DNA from 2 places in the Delftia sp. WSY_12 genome. Region 1 is predicted to be linked to the other one. Evidence: riboswitches for the same ligand, from Rfam matches in the RefSeq annotation. Region 1 holds a riboswitch; the other holds the start of a gene.
What was found. Region 1 has a riboswitch for glycine ahead of gcvT (glycine cleavage system aminomethyltransferase GcvT). Riboswitches for the same ligand answer to the same signal wherever they lie in the genome.
Positions count from the first base shown of each region.

Region 2: linked by a shared signal. The riboswitch ahead of ACF8LI_RS04055 (D-amino acid dehydrogenase) and the one ahead of gcvT (glycine cleavage system aminomethyltransferase GcvT) in region 1 are both predicted to bind glycine.

Region 1 covers NZ_JBICKW010000016.1:323,413-331,469, forward strand. Annotated here, with positions in the region: gene ACF8LI_RS11080 (Lrp/AsnC family transcriptional regulator) at 1-241, opposite strand, end outside; gene ACF8LI_RS11085 (ATP-binding protein) at 700-2,346, shown strand; gene ACF8LI_RS11090 (DMT family transporter) at 2,398-2,889, opposite strand; gene ACF8LI_RS11095 (LysR family transcriptional regulator) at 2,988-3,905, shown strand; gene ACF8LI_RS11100 (fatty acid--CoA ligase) at 3,921-5,525, opposite strand; glycine riboswitch at 5,694-5,805, shown strand; glycine riboswitch at 5,821-5,939, shown strand; gene gcvT (glycine cleavage system aminomethyltransferase GcvT) at 5,965-7,131, shown strand; gene gcvH (glycine cleavage system protein GcvH) at 7,267-7,641, shown strand; gene gcvP (aminomethyl-transferring glycine dehydrogenase) at 7,713-8,057, shown strand, end outside.
Region 2 covers NZ_JBICKW010000008.1:50,998-59,054, reverse strand. Annotated here, with positions in the region: gene ACF8LI_RS04060 (FIST N-terminal domain-containing protein) at 1-593, shown strand, start outside; gene ACF8LI_RS04055 (D-amino acid dehydrogenase) at 626-1,957, opposite strand; glycine riboswitch at 2,051-2,161, opposite strand; gene ACF8LI_RS04050 (beta strand repeat-containing protein) at 2,550-8,057, shown strand, end outside.

The DNA.
Region 1 (8,057 bases):
TCTCCAGCGTGTTGTCCGAATGGCTGTCCAGCGTGACCTGCACCAGCACCGTATCGCCCAGGCCCAGCGCCAGCGGGTTCAGGCGCACGGTATAGCCCTCGATCACCCCCGCCTCTTCCAGCTTCTTGATGCGTGCCCAGCAGGGCGAGGCGCTCAGGCCCACGGCCGCGCCGATTTCCTGCAGGCTGGCGCGCGCGTTGGCCTGCAGGGCGGAAAGAATCTTTCTGTCGAGGATGTCCATGGCCGGCAATCTACTGCAAAACAGGCAGGTGCAGAATAATTTTCTGTAGCAACGCCTGTTTTGAAGAAATAAAGCAGCATTTTCTGAGGCCAAACGCGCACACTTGTCTGCATGGGAGCACGCTTACCGGCGCAGCAAAACCATTCACCCAGCCCCGCCGACTACCGCCAGCGCCCGGATGCGTGATCCCCTCAGGAACCCGTTACAGGCCGCCCCGCTTATCCGCAGTGGGGCGGCCTGTTGCATTGGGGCACCCGGCAGGCATCCGCAGACACCCGGCAGCGCTTTCCCGCAACGGCGGCCGGTGCACAATGCCTCCCGCAAACGTGCACGCCCATGCACTGACCCTGACGTCGGGCATGCATGGGCGCTCGCCACATCAACCAATCGGCCCCTTGATCCACACCCAAGACAATCCCACCGAAGGCCGCCGGAGGCACTGGCCAACGGATTCTGCAATGCGATGGCTGGCGCAAGCCCTGGCAGCCGCAGCGCTTCTGGCACTGCTCACCCGCTTGCTGCCCAACCCCCAGGCAGCCCAGGGCATTGCGGTCTTTCCCGGCAGAAGCATGGCGCCGGCCGCCATGCTGCTTTACGCGTACATGGGCTCGGCCCTGGCCATCACGCTGATGAGCCTGATCCTGTGGTGCTGGCTCAGGGAAAGGCTCTACATTCTTTGCGCCGCGCTCCTGGCAGCCGGTTTTGCCTACGCTGCTTTCCGTTACCGGCCCGAAGGCCTGTGGCTGCCCGGCGCCGACCAGCCCCAGCATGCGCTGTCCATCGCCTACTGCAGCTTCTGTGTGGTGGCGACGGTGTTTTTCAGCCAATTGTTCGAGTTCCGTCGCCATTGGATCTGGGCTGCGCACCTCTTCAGCGTGGTGGCCTGGCTGAATGCCATCGCACTGGGCCTGGCACTGTTGGGTGGCTATGCGCAGATCTCGCGTGCCGTGGTGTTCACGGCCCTGGTGTCCACATCGTTCGGCGCCGTCTTCGTGCTGTACCTGCTGGTGGTCCGAAGGCAGTGGCAATACCTGCCGGGCGCGCTGGCGTTTGCCGTGCCATCCGCCCTGGGCATCCTGAACCTGCTGAGAACCCAGGGCCTGCTGCCCGATGTCGCGCTGCCATCGGCCCAGATGCTGTGGTTTGCCGGGCGTGTTTCCGAGGCCATCCTGCTGGGAATGGCGGTGACCAACCGCACGCGGGTGGCGGAGCGCGCCCTGCGCAGTGAGCGGATGCAGGCCCTGTCACGCGCCCAGGCGGCCGAGCGCGAGCTGGAGTCCAAGGTGCTGCAGCGCACCGCACAGCTGCAAACGGCCCAGCAGGCCCTGCAGACGGCCTTGCACAGCGAGCGGGAGATGCGGCTGGAACAGCGCCAGTTCTTCAACATGATCAACCACGAGTTCCGCACCCCGCTCACCATCGTGGACAGCGCCGCGACCGAACTGCAGACGTTCCCGACGACGGACGCGGACTCCCTCATCGAGCAGGCGTCCCAGATACGCAGGGCCTCGCGCCGGCTGATGACCCTGGTGGACACCTGCCTGATCAGCGACCGGCTGGACGCGGGCGCGTTCCGGCTGCAACTGGAGCAGACGCCATTGGATGAACTCCTGGAGGAGTCTGCAGAGCTCGTCGGCTGGTCCCGGCGGCATCGCCTGAAACTGGATCTGGAACAAGGCCCGCAGCAATGGCAATGCGACCCTGTCCTGGTGCGCATCGCCATATCCAACCTTGTCGGCAACGCCATCAAATATGCCAAGGCGGGCGACATCACCCTGGCCGCCCGCTGCGATGCGTCCGGTGACCTGCTGATTTCCGTCAGCGACCAGGGACCGGGCCTTGCGCCCGAAGCGGCAAGACAGGTTTTCGAGCCCTATGAACGCGCAAGCGCCACCCGGCACGTCAACGGGCATGGCCTGGGCCTGTCCGTGGTCAGGCGCATCGCCAGGCTGCACGCAGGCGACGCATTCTTCCAGCCGGCTGCGGGAGGCGGGGCCTGCTTTGTCATCCGGCTGGGCCGGCTCCCGCCCGGCACGGCAGATGCCTGCCAGGAATGTCCGCCAGCGGCAAGGCCGGCCGCCGTGCCGCCGGGCATGCCCGCCTGACGCGGGCAAGGCCGGGGCCTTTGCCCCTGAAGCAGTGCGTGCTCGCGGCGCTCATGGGGCCGCCGCTGCACGGGCCGTCCCGCCCTGCACCACCAGCAGCACTCCACCCAGGATCAAGGCCACGCCGGCCAGGCGCGTCGCATTGACCGGCCGCGCGCCCAGGCCCATCAGGCCGAAGTGGTCCACCAGCACCGAGACCACGATCTGCCCCGCCACCACGCAAACCAGGAAGCCGCCTGCGCCCAGCCTGGGTGTCACGGCGGCCGCGCTGGCCACATAGATGGCCCCCAGCACACCGCCTATCCATAGCCACCATGGCCCCGCTGCCGCCTGGGCCATGGCCGGAGCGGGCGCGCGCAGCACCCACAGTGCAGGCACCACGACCATGACGCTCACGGCCAGCGAGACCAGCGCGCCCCACAGCGGGTGGCCCAGCAGGCGGCCCACCAGGGCATTGCTGGCAGCCTGGAATGGCAGGATGGCCCCCGCCAGCAGCGCCAGGGCCACGGGAGCAAGGGCGGTGAATGTGCTTTTACCTGTCATGCGGCAAGACCTTTCTTCTTCTGTCAATCGATGCCTGCATGCTCTCGCATCCAGCACGTTGATGAAAATCATTTTTGTGCACGGTCTATATTCATGGCATGGATGAACTGCGCCGGATCGACCTCAACCTGCTGCTGGCCCTGCATGCCCTGCTGGCTGAAAAACATGTGACGCGCGCGGCCCTGCGGCTGCACAAGAGCCAGCCGGCCATGAGCCATTCGCTGGCGCAGTTGCGCGAGCATCTGGGCGACCCGTTGCTGGTGCGGCGCGGCGGCCGCATGGCGCTGACGGCACGCGCACAAGGCCTGGTGCAACCGCTGGCGGATGCGCTGGGCAGCCTCAACGGCTTGCTGGCACAGGCGGAGTTCGACCCGGCCCACGCACGCGGACGGCTGCGGCTGGCGCTGTCGGACTACGCATCGCGCATCGTGCTGCCGCCGCTGATGCGGCATCTGCGCCAGCACGCACCCGGGCTGGACCTGGCCATCAGCCAGTCCACGCGCGAGGTGATGCTGGCCCAGCTGGCCGATGGCGAACTGGACCTGGCCCTGGGCCCCTTCCCCGACGCACCCGACCTGCCCGAGGGCATCGAGGTGCAGGATCTGTTCCAGGAACAGTTCGTGAGCGTGGCCGACCAGGCCGTGCTGCCGGCACGCGGCGGGCTGTCACTGCAGGACTGGCTGCAGCGCCCGCACGTCATGCTGGCCATGCGGCCCGACGCCAGCGAGGAGATCGAACGGGCGCTGGCCGCCCAAGGCCTGAGCCGCCGCGTGGTGCTGGCCCTGCCCCACTGGAGCGCGGCGCTGGAGGTGCTGGCAGGCACCGACCTCGTGCTGACCGTGGGCAGCCGCGCCATTGGCGACCTGCGCCGCCACAAAACGCTGCGCCGCTTCACTCCTCCGCTGGAGCTGCCCGAGTTCGCCTACCAGCAGGCCTGGCATGTGCGCAAGCAGGGGGATGCCATGCATCGGTGGCTGCGCAACTCGATGGCGCAGTGCTGTACTGCGCAGAAGTAAACGCAGGCCGCAGCCTCAGGCTGCCACCACCACCCTCAGCAACTGCTTCTGTATCTTCCCGCTGGCCGTCTTGGGCAGGGCTTCGCGGAAGTGGTAGCGGCGCGGGCGCTTGTAGGCAGCCAGGCGGTCGCCGTGGACCAGGAAGGCGTCCAGCGCCTCGGCCGTGGGCGTGGCGCCCGGCTTGGCGACCACGTGGGCGGCGACGATCTGGCCCCAGCGCTCGTCGGCCTCGCCGATGACGGCGACCTCGAGCACGTCGGCGTGTTCGACCAGCGCGTCTTCCACCTCACGCGGATAGACGTTCTCGGCACCCGAATTGATCATGTAGTCGATGCGGTCGCGGATCCAGAGATAGCCGTCGTCGTCGATGTGGCCCAGGTCGCCCGTGTGGTACCAGCCGTGCGCCAGGGCTCGGGTGTTGGCGTCGGGGCGGTTGAGGTAGCCGGCCATCATGCAGGGGCCGCGCACGAGGATTTCGCCCACCTCGCCGGGCAGGCAGGCCTCGGCCGGGTCGGTGGGGGCGTTGTCTTCGCGCAAGCGGGCCACGATGAGGTCATGGCCCATGGAGGGCAGCCCGGCCGAGCCCGCGTGCGAGAGTTGCTCGCGCGGCAGGAGGATGGACATGCAGGGCCCCATCTCGGTGGTGCCGTAGACCTGGACCAGGTCGCTGCCGACCTTGCGTGTCCATTCGCGGATCAGGTGCGGCGCCATGGAGGCGCCGCCGTACTCCACCAGCCGCAGCGCGGGCGCCTGCTCAGGCGAGGCAATGGGGTCGGCCAGCAGCATGGTGACCATGGTGGGCGCCGCGAAGAAGAAGCTCACGCGCTCTTCGCGGATCAGGCGCCAGGCCTCGGTCACGTCGAAGCGGCGCAGCAGCACCTGGGTGGCACCGGCCTGCAGGCGCGGCAAAAAGCTGGTGTGCAGCTCGGCCGTGTGGTTGAGCGGCGCCATGGCCAGGCCCACGTCGTCGCGCGTGAACTGCATGGTCTGGTGCATGAGGGCGTTGTGCGCCAGCTTGCTGCGGTGCGTATGCAGCACGCCCTTGGGCCGGCCCGTGGTGCCGCTGGTGTACATGAGGATGCAGGGGTCGCTCTCGCGCACATGGGCCTGGGGCGGCGCGCTGCTGCGGCCACTGGCCAGGGCGGACAGGCGCTGCGTGGCCCAGGCCGGCAGCGGGTCGGCCGGGGCATCGTCGGCAAAGATCCAGTGCTCGATGCCCGTGCCAGTGCCGCCACCTTCGGCCTTGAGCAGGGCCTGGGCGCGTGCGGCCACCTCGCCGCCCTCGTGCTCGAACACAAGGGCGCGCGCTGCGCCGTCCTTGAGGATGAAGGCCAGCTCCTGCGCCGCCAGCCGGTAGTTGATGGGATTGAAGATGGCGCCCAGGCGCGCGGCCGCCAGCATGGTGAAGACAAAGGCCGGCGTGTTGTAGAGAAAGGCCGCGACCACGTCGCCATGGCCTATGCCCAGCTCGGCCAGGCCGTGGGCGTGGCGGTTGACTTCGGCATCGAGCTGGGCGTAGGTCCAGGCGCGGCGCTCGCCGCCCTCCCACGCGACCAGGGCTTCCTTGTTCGGCAGGTAACGTGCCGGCCAGGCCAATGTGTCTCCCAGCGTCTGCTGCATGTGCGCTTCTTCCTTCTCGCTCACGAGATTCATATATCGATGCATCTCAATGTAGGAGATTTTTTAGACAGTTATGCAATTTGCAAATGCATCCATGCAGGCAAGCGCATGGAGCTGCGGTCGGCCCGCGGAAATCCCGAAGCCGCACGGACGCTGGCCGCAGCTAGAATGCGCCGGTCAGGAGAGAGTGCCCGCCCGGCCGCAATGGTCACAGGCAGCGGCACCGCCGAAGGCGCAGGGTTCGTCCCGAACGCTCAGGCAAAAGGACTGGCACCGCCTGCCGCCACGGCCGCAGGCGTTCCTAGCTGGAGAGAGATGCAGGGCACGGCGGTGTGCCCCATCCACCGAAGGAGCAAGCCCCACGCATGGAAGGTGCGGGTGAATCTCTCAGGTAAAGCGGACAGCAGGGCAGCACATCCCGGAGGACCGGGATGGCGTTATGCCTTGTTCCTTGCCTGAAAGAGAGCCCTCCTTGTCCGCTGCCTCCACCACCGATCTGCTCAAGACCCCGCTGTTCGACCTGCACCAGGAACTGGGCGCGCGCATGGTGCCGTTTGCCGGCTACTCCATGCCCGTGCAATACCCGCAGGGGCTGATGGCCGAGCATCTGCACACGCGCGAGGCGGCAGGCCTGTTCGATGTCTCGCACATGGGCCAGATCAGCGTGCGCGGTGCCGACGCCGGGGCCGCGCTGGAGTCGCTGATGCCCATGGACGTGCTGGGCCTGGGCGAACACCGCCAGCGCTACGGCCTGCTGCTCAACGACGCGGGCGGCATTCTGGACGACCTGATGTTCGTGCGCCGCGAGGACGACCTGTTCCTGATCGTCAACGGCGCCTGCAAGCATGAAGACCTGGCGCACATCCAGGCCCGCATCGGCCAGCGCTGCGAAATCGAGCCCCAGTTCGACCGGGGCCTGCTGGCGCTGCAGGGCCCGCAGGCCGCAGCCGCGATGGAGCGCCTGCTGCCGGATACGGCCGGCCTGGTGTTCATGACAGGCGGCCACTTCGACTGGGAGGGGGCCGAGCTGTACATCACGCGCAGCGGCTACACCGGCGAGGACGGCTTCGAGATCTCCCTGCCCCCCAGCCACGCCGAGGCCTTTGCCCGTGCCCTGCTGGCCCAGCCCGAAGTCAGGCCCGTGGGCCTGGGCGCGCGCAATTCGCTGCGCCTGGAAGCCGGCCTGTGCCTGTACGGCAACGATCTGGACACGACCACCACCCCGGCCGAGGCCGCCCTGAACTGGGCCGTGCAGAAGGTCCGCCGCATCGGGGGCGAGCGCGAAGGCGGCTTTCCCGGCGCAGCCACCGTGCTGGCCCAGCTGCAGTCGCCCGAGCTGCTCACGCGCAAGCGCGTGGGCCTGGTGGCCCTGGAGCGCGTGCCCGTGCGCGAAGGCACGGAACTGCTGGATGCCGGCGGCCGCAAGGTCGGCCAGGTCACCAGCGGCCTGCTGTCGCCCACGCTGAACCAGCCCGTGGCACTGGCCTATGTGGAGCCGGGCAGCGCCGCCATCGGCACCACGCTGCAGGCCATGGTGCGCGGCAAGGCCGTGCCCATGCAGGTGCAGGCCACGCCCTTCGTGGCGCCCCGCTATCACCGCGGTTGAGGACAGCCTGCGCGCTTGGCGTGGATCGAGTTCGGCGGATTCGTTTTTCCTGCCATCGCATGCCGCTACAGTGCGCACTGACCTTTCTCAAACCGCCTTTCACAGGTTTCTTTTCAGTTTCTATCGGAGCAAGCCATGAGCATCCAGTATTCCAAGGACCACGAGTGGATCAACGCCGCCAACCCTGACGCGGCCATCGTCGGCATCACCCTCCACGCGCAGGACGCGCTGGGCGACGTGGTGTTCGTCGACCTGCCCGCCGTGGGCACCAGCTTCAACCAGGGCGATGTGGCCGGCGTGGTCGAGTCCGTCAAGGCCGCCGCCGATGTCTACATGCCCGTCAGCGGCGAGATCGTCGAAGTCAACGAGGCCCTGCGCGACGACCCCTCCCTGGCCAACAGCGACCCGCTGGGCGAAGGCTGGTTCTTCAAGGTCAAGCTCAGCGACGCAGGCCAGCTGGCCGCGCTGCTTGACGAAGCCGCCTACACGGCCTTTGCCCAGAGCAACTGACGCCACTTTCCGGCCAGGACGGGCGCCAGGGCCCGCCCTGGCGCTTTTCAGCTTTTGAGACAGGTCCCTCCATGCTGATGTCCTCCACCCAGCCCCTTGCCGCCCTCGAGAACGCCACCGAATTCGTGGCCCGCCATATCGGCATCGCGCCCGAAGACGAGGCCCACATGCTCAGCGCCATCGGCGCGGCATCGCGCGATGCGCTGATCGACGCCATCGTCCCGCCCTCCATCCGGCGCCACCAGCCCATGGCGCTGCCGCCAGCGGCCACCGAGGCCCAGGCGCTGGCCGAACTCAAGGCGCTGGCAGGCCGCAACCAGCTGCTCAAAAGCTTCATCGGCCAGGGCTACTACGGCACGCACACGCCCGGCGTCATCCTGCGCAACATTCTCGAGAACCCCGCCTGGTACACGGCC
Region 2 (8,057 bases), on a different contig from region 1:
GCGAGGGGCTGGAGATCACCGAGGCGCGCGGCGCCCTGGTCACCGGGCTCGATGGCGATCCGGCCTTGCAGCGCCTGCTGCAACTGCTGGGCGTGGAGCTGGAAGGCAGCGACTGGCAGCCCGCGCTGACCACGGTCCGCACCACGCTGGCGGCCATTGCGCCGCCGGGCCGGGGCCTGGCCCACGGCGTGCTGACCGAAGAGGCCCAGGTGCTGACCCTGGTTGGCCTGGACCCGCTGCGCCAGGGCGTGGCCCTGTCATCGGCCGTGGAGGCCGGGCATTCGGTGATCTTCTGCCGCCGCCAGGCCCAGGTCGCGCGCCAGGAACTGCTGCAACTGGGCGCTGCGCTGCGCGATGCGGCGGAGCCCGAGGAGGCGGCGCCCGAAGGCGAGGCACAGCCCCGCATCCGTGGCGCCATCTACATCAGTTGCCGGGGCCGCGGCGGCGGCCTGTTCGGCGGCCCCGATGCCGAACTGCGCACCCTGCGCCACGCACTGGGCGATGTGCCATTGATCGGCTTCGTTGCCGAAGCCGAGATCATGGACGCCCGCCTGCACCGCTTCGCCGGGGTGTTGACGGTGTTCACTGCATAGGCGTCGTACACGTCGTACACGCCGTCCGCACCTCAGACCGCGCGCGGGCGCACCGTGCCTGCGCTGCGATCCGGGTCCATGGCTGCGGCCCCCAGGAAATCGAAATCCACGGCCGGCCGCCTGCCGCTGACCAGGTCGGCCAGCGCCATGCCGGAGCCGCAGGCATGGGTCCAGCCCAGCGTGCCGTGGCCGGTGTTCAGGAACAGGTTGGCGATGGGCGAGCGTCCGATCAGCGGCACATTGCTGGGCGTGGCGGGGCGCAGGCCGCTCCAGAACTGGGCGCGCCCGGTATCGCCGGCGCCGGGGAACAGCTGCTGCACGCGCCGCACGATGGCCTCGCAGCGCACGGGGTCCAGGTTGCGGTCGTAGCCGTTGAACTCGGCCGTGCCCGCAATGCGCAGGCGGTCGCCTTGCGCGCCCGTGTAGCGCGAGAACACCAGCTTGAACTCGTCGTCCGTGAGGCTGACCTGATAGGCCTTGGCGGGGTCCAGCACCGGCAGGGTCACGGAGTAGCCCTTGGCCGGATAGATGGGCAGGCGCAACCCCAGCGGCTGGGCCAGCAGCGGGCTGAACGAGCCCATGGCCAGCACATAGGCGTCGCCCTGGATGCGTTCATAGCGGCCCTCGGCATTGGTCACCTCCACATGGTCGATATGGCGGCTGGCGCCCGCGCCCGTGGTGCGCAGCGCCGTCACGTGGTGGCTCTGGCGGAACTGCACGCCCGTGGCGGCGGCGATGCGCGCCAGCTCGCGTGTGAAGAGGTTGGCGTCGCCTGATTCATCCTCGGCCGTATAGGTGGCGCCCGCTATCTGCCCGCGCACATGGGCCAGAGCCGGCTCCAGGCGCACGGCCTCGTCGGCATCGATCAGGCGGCGGTCGCAGCCCAGGGCCTGCATCTGCTCGGTGGGCTTGAGCGCGCCCTCGAACTCGCGGGCGTTCGTGTAGAAGTGCAGGATGCCCTGCATGCGCTGCTCGTACTGGATGCCGGTGTCCGACCGCAACTGCTGCAGGGCCTCGCGGCTGTAGGTGCCCAGGCGAACGATCTGCTGGATGTTGTGGCGCGTGCGCGCGGGCGTGCAGTTGCGCAGGAAGGACAGGCCCCAGAGCCACTGGCGCATGTCGGCGCGCAGGCGGAAGAGCAGGGGGGCGTCCTGCCGGCCCAGCCAGCCCAGCAGCTTCAGCGGTGCGCCGGGGTTGGCCCAGGGCTCGGCATGGCTGACCGAGATCTGCCCGCCGTTGGCGAAGCTGGTTTCGGCGCCGGGCGCGGCCTGGCGGTCGATGACGGTCACTTCATGACCGAGGGATTGCAGATAGTAGGCCGACGTGGTGCCGATCAGACCGGCTCCGAGAACGATGACGCGCATGACGATGCCCTTTCAAAGGCATGTGCCGGGTCACGCGAAAGCTGGCCGCTATGGTCTGGATAGCAGGCAGCCGGCGTCCGTCGTGACGCAGCTGCCGCTCCCCCTGTCCTTGGTACCTGAGAGATTCACCGCCGTCCATGGGAACGGGGCTTGCTCCTTCGGTGCGCCGCACATTGCGTGCGGCGGCTCTCCAGACGGCATGTTGTGTTTGCAGTACGGAACCTGAGCGTGTATGGGAGTTTGCGCCTTCGGTGAGGCTCGGCACCGTGGCGCCCGCCTGCTCTCCTGCAGGGGCGATTCTATGGGGCTTGCGCAGCCAGTTCCAGTCGTATTGGGGATACCACCAGTTACTTGTATGTGGTGTGGCTGATTCAGGGTATTCCCTAGATCGCTCAAGCGCCTCCCTCGTAGCGCTGGTACGAGTCTCCGGTTTCATGTAAAAAAACTATTGAAATAGAAAAAAACATGATTTAGCCTATCGATATGTGCAGTGGTTTGTCAGTGCATGTTCTGGTCGATTGGACCTGCATGGGTTAACCATGGGTTGTATATATGTCTGATAGGCGACTTACCGTTGCACAGGTGCGGGTCCATGGAAACTGGTCCGTCACTGAAAAAATACAAGCACGGTGAATATGGTTTGTCGAGGGAGGAATGTTTTGCGTCGCAAACCCGACTGAAGGTGTGTCCGCTCAATGGGCAGTGGAGCAGCGCGCAAGCGTTGATGGAAATCCGCCTTTTTTTGATTGACGCGCAGGATCTGCGCGAAAAATTTTGCTTCCAAACTCACCGGCTGCAAGGTGAGTTGTGGGCTCGTGATTCAAATAGAACTATTCGAGGTACGGCGATGCAAATGCGCTGGGTACAACTGATGGCCATTGCCATTGGGAAAATCATTTTCCTGTCATATCTCCTTGAGAAAACGGGGAATATCATGCATGCTCTCAATCGCCTGCCTGGTTCGGCATTTTTTCGCAAGTGGCGTGCAGCGAAGTGCCTTTTCTCTTTGCTGCTGCTTTCATGCGCGGGTATCTCATCCACGGCACTGGCGGCGACCATCGTCTTCACGGTCACCGACAACAGCGACGCTCCCAATGCCAATGCAACGACACCAACCACCTGTGTCAGCACGCTGGGGGGCACCTTTGCTGGCGCATGTACGCTGCGAGCGGCCATTCAGGCAGCCAACTACACGCTGCAAACGCTGGATCCGAGTGCCGATGTTTCCATCGTCTTTGCGCCGACACTGACCACGTCGGTACGAACCATACAGAGCGGGACATCCAAGGATGCGGCGGGAAACCTCCATCCGTATGTCGACAATCAGACGGTTTACGTGCGCTGTGCCAATACATTCTCCAGCGGAGTCCAGTCCGGCGCCGTGACGGGGGCCACCAATGCCTGTGGTCAAAGCCAGATGATCAGCGGCGGCGATACGGGCACCACCACTGGTGCCGGTGGTGCCTGGTACTGGCTCAAAGGCACCGTGCCAGCCGGCACGGGCTCGTTGACCATCGATTTCGGGGGAGTCATACAAGTCCAGAACTGGGCGGACTCCCCCTGGGAAACTTTTTATCTTGGTGGGAAGAACATCACGCTCACCAATTCGCCCAACATGACCTGTGGCGAAGCGGTATTCGTCGTTGGCTCCCCGGCGAACAATGTCACCATTGATCGCGTCGGCCTGGTGAATGTGGCTCCAACCCCTGCGGGAGAGGGGACGCCGTTCAACTGCGAGCTGTACGCGGAGATTCATCAAGGCGCACAAAACGTATTCTTTACCAATAGCACGATCAATTCCGCGATATGGAATGGAAATTACGGCAATAACAAGGGCTCGGCCATTTCCGTTGCCGCAAGCAACGGTGCAGGCACAGTTTCCAATATTGTTGTCGATAATTTCACGGTAACGAATCTGCCCAACCCTATCGGGGGAATGCAGCTCGAGCAGTTCTTCCAGGTCATGTCGAACATGACCGTCAACGGATTGACGATCAAAGATTCGAATATCGCACTGAGCCCGACTGGTGGAAATGCGCCCAGGGCCGTGGTGTCGGTTGATGGAACGATCAACCTGGGCAATGGAATTGGTCTTGCCGTGACGGGTAATACCTTCTCGCTGCCTATTGCCGCCTATACCGCTTCATCGCCAATGCATGTGTCGGCGCCAACGGTGAATACGGCAGCCTCAGGCACGACGCAGGTAGTGACGGTGACCGATAACAATTTCACTGGCGGCGGGGACGGGTTGAATATTAGTGGGACGGGTACGGCACCAGGGTTGATTGGCAACAACAAGATGACAAGCCAGTCGAGAAGTGCCATTCGTATCACTACGCATGATTTCTTCAAGATTTCTCAGAACACGCTGTTTTCCGTGCCTGTGGCTGCAAACTCAGGTATCAGTTTGCTGACGACGGCCAATGGACAAACCGGATGGACCCCGACCCTTGGCGTTGGCGCCAGTGACACCGCCGCCTGCACCTGGACATTCAATATCACGGCAAATGCCAATGCGAGCGAGCCGGCACCGTATACGGTGGAAGCCTTTTGGTCGCCGACCGGCGCGGGCGTCAACGATGCGCAGGTCTATCTGGGCTCAGGGACCATGGCCGGAGCCTCGGGAACGCTGACCGTTCCTTCGTATCTCAGCGGCCAGGTGCGGGTCACAGTGACGGACAGCAATTCCGGTGGAGCCCAGACCTCGCAGCTTTCAACGGCTGCAAGCGTCACCGGTTTTCCCTGTGCCCTGAAATCCGGCGTTCTGGCGACGACCAACAATCAACCTGTCGGCAGCAGCGACTTGCTGGAGGTCTACATTGTTGACGGCCAAGGCAATGCCTGGACGGGGGGCAGTGACACCGTTACCTTCGCAGCGCCGCCTGCAGGTGTCACGTTCAATGGCAGCTCCGCCGCAGTCAGCTGCACGACCGACTCCAGCGGAAAGTGCGCGTCTCCCATCAATGCCAGCAGCAGTGTCGCCGGAACATTCACCACACCCGTGACCTTGTCGTCGTCAGTCGCTGGTGCCACGTTCTCCAATCTTCCATTGGGTGGAAGCCCGGTATCTGGCGCAGTGACTTATCAGCCTTCGCCGGTTGCTTACAGCTTCACCGGGCTGCCGGCCAGCACGACCGGTTCTGAAATCGCCGCGAGTCCGCCATCGATTGCGGCCAATGGCGTCTCCACCAGCACCTTGGCCGTGCAGTTGAAGGATGCGTTAGGCAACCTTGTCACCACCTGTACCGATACGGTGGCCTTCACCCTCAATGCGGGGACGCAAGGCGTTCCTGCCGTCAGCGTCACGGGCTGCAGTGCCGGCATGTACACGGGGACGGTGACATCGCCGGTGCTGGTCGGCAGCGGCACCTTCGGGTTCACCATCAACGGGGCTGCGGCTGTTGCCACCGCAACGATCTCCTATGCGGCCGCAACGCCGAGCACGAGTGCATCGACGATAGTCGCCACTCCGGCATCGATCGTGGCCAACGGCAGCTCCACCAGCGTGCTGCGCGTGCAACTGGTCGATGCCAGCAGCAATCCGATCAACACGTGCACGAACACGGTGGCGTTCACCCTGAACGGCGGAACGCAGGGAACGCCGAGTGTGGGCGCGGCCTCGTGTACCGCCGGTATCTATACGGGCACCGTCACATCGCCCACGGCAGTCGGCAGCGGGATCTTCGGATTCACCATCAACGGCTCTGCCGCAGTTGCTACGGCTTCAGTGAGCTACACGGCGGGTCCGCCAAGTACCAGCGCCTCGACCATCGTTGCGAGTCCGACCTCGATCATTGCCAGTGGCACTGCAACCAGCGCATTGACGGCGCAGCTCAAGGATGCGTCAGGCAATTCGATTGCGACCTGTGCCAACACGGTGGCCTTCACGCTGAACGGTGGAACACAGGGCTCGCCCGCGGTCGGCGCGGGGGCGTGCAGCGCAGGGGTGTACACGGCCACCGTCACGGCACCTACCGCAGTCGGCAGCGGCACCTTTGGTTTCACCATCAATGGCTCGGCCGCCACGGCTACGGCTGCGGTGAACTACACGGCCGGCTCGCCCAGCAATGGCGCGAATGGAAACCTGATCAGTGCCAGTCCGCTCAGCGTTGTCGCAGACAACACTGCCACGAGCTCGATCAGCGTGACCCTGCGCGATGCCAATGGCAATCCCGCCACGGATACGGTGGCGCACACGATTGTCTTCACCAAAACGGGCGTGGGCACGACCACGCCGGCCGCACCCACGTGCACGATCGCGGCCAACGCCAATCCGGCCACCTGCTCCGTGACGGTGAAATCGGCCACGGTCGGCACCGCAAGCTTCACGGCAACGGACAACGGAGAGGCCGTGAGCAATGGCAGTCCGGTATCGGTCAACTTCATTGCCGGGCCGCCCAGCAATACAGCCAGTGGCAATCTGCTCAGTGCCACACCGCTCTCGGTGATGGCCGACGGTACGAGCACCGGCACGGTGACCGTCGCACTGCAGGACGCCAATGGCAATGCAACCGTCGATACGGTTGCCCACACCATCGGCTTTGTCCATACCGGCGCCGGCACGCCTTCGGCAACTTCCTGCACGATTGCGGCCAATGCGAATCCAGCGCGCTGCTCCATCACGGTGACATCCACCGTCGCTGGTGCGGCGAGCTTCACAGCCACGGACAACAACGGCACCACCACCCAGAGCGTGGCAAACGGCAGTCCGGCCGTGATCAACTTCACGGCCAATGCCGCCGACCCCGCCAGGTCGGGGGTGCGTACCGTCAGCAGTCCGGCCACGGCCAATGGCTCGGCGACAGATGTGCTTGAAGCGTTTGTGGGAGATGTCAACGGCAATCCGGTGGCCGGAAGCGTTGTCACGTTCTCTCCCACCGCAAACATCACCTTCAGCGGTACCTGCACCACCAATGCGGCCGGTACCTGCCAGGTCACCGCCAGGACAACCGTCGCGGGCTCCTACGCTTCCGGCGCAAGCATCGCGAGCGGCGCATTGAGCGGCAGCGGCATCAGCGCCGGCGGCAATACGTACGGTGCGACGGCTGCCTATGTCTTTACGGCAGGTGCCGTCGATCCCGCCAATTCGACCATGTCGGTCGATGTGAACAACCAGGCAGCCGGCGGCGGCCAGGACGTCGTTTCCGTGGTCACCAAGGATGCGTTCGGCAATCCGGTCACCGGCGTTGCCGTGAACTTCAGCGTGACGCCTGCCGGAGCGGCACCTGCCACCGCCAGTTGCACGACTGCGGGTGCGGCGGCGACCTGCTCGGTGTCGTTCACCAGCGTGACCGCATCGACTTACTCGGCTGCCGCCACGGTGGGTGCAGCCGCCATCGGCAACAGCCCGCAATCGATGGCCTTTGTCGCCGGCAATGCCTCGGCAAGCAATTCGGGCCTGCGTGTCGTGAGCGACAACGCGGCGGCAAATGGCACGGCAACCGATGTGGTGGAAGCATATGTGCGCGATGCCGGTGGCAATCCCAAGGGCGGCGAGGTCGTCACCTTTGCCGGTACCCCCGGCGTGAAGCTGAACGGTGGCGCGGACGGCGCGTCAGCCACTTGCACCACTGGAACAAGCGGCACAACTCTGGGCATCTGCTCGATCACTGCCACCAGCACAGCGAGTGGGACCTACAGCATTGCCACCAGCATTCCTGCCGGAACCCTGGGTGGCACGTTCACCGTGGGAGCAAACGCGTATTCGCCAAGCGCCGCACAAATTCATTTTGTAAGCGTGGTGAACCTCAGTGTCACCAAGGCCAACCCTGGCAGCTTGGCTGTGGGTACGCCCTTCAACTATGCGTTCTCCGTGTCCAATGCCGCCAGTGCCTTCGGTCCTGCCAACAGCGTGACCATCAAGGACCTGGTGCCTGCGGGCATCAGCATCACGGGTGTGCCGACCGGCGCGAACGTGGCCAGCGCGACCTGCACGCCCAACACCTTCCCGTTTGCGGGTAACGGCAGCTCCGTGCTGACTTGTACGGTGAACTTCACGACCTCGGTCGCAGCCGGTGGCACCACCAGCTTCAATCTGCCGGCTGTGCCGACGGCGGTGGGTTCGAGCACGAACACGGCTTCCTACGATCCGTCCGGCGGC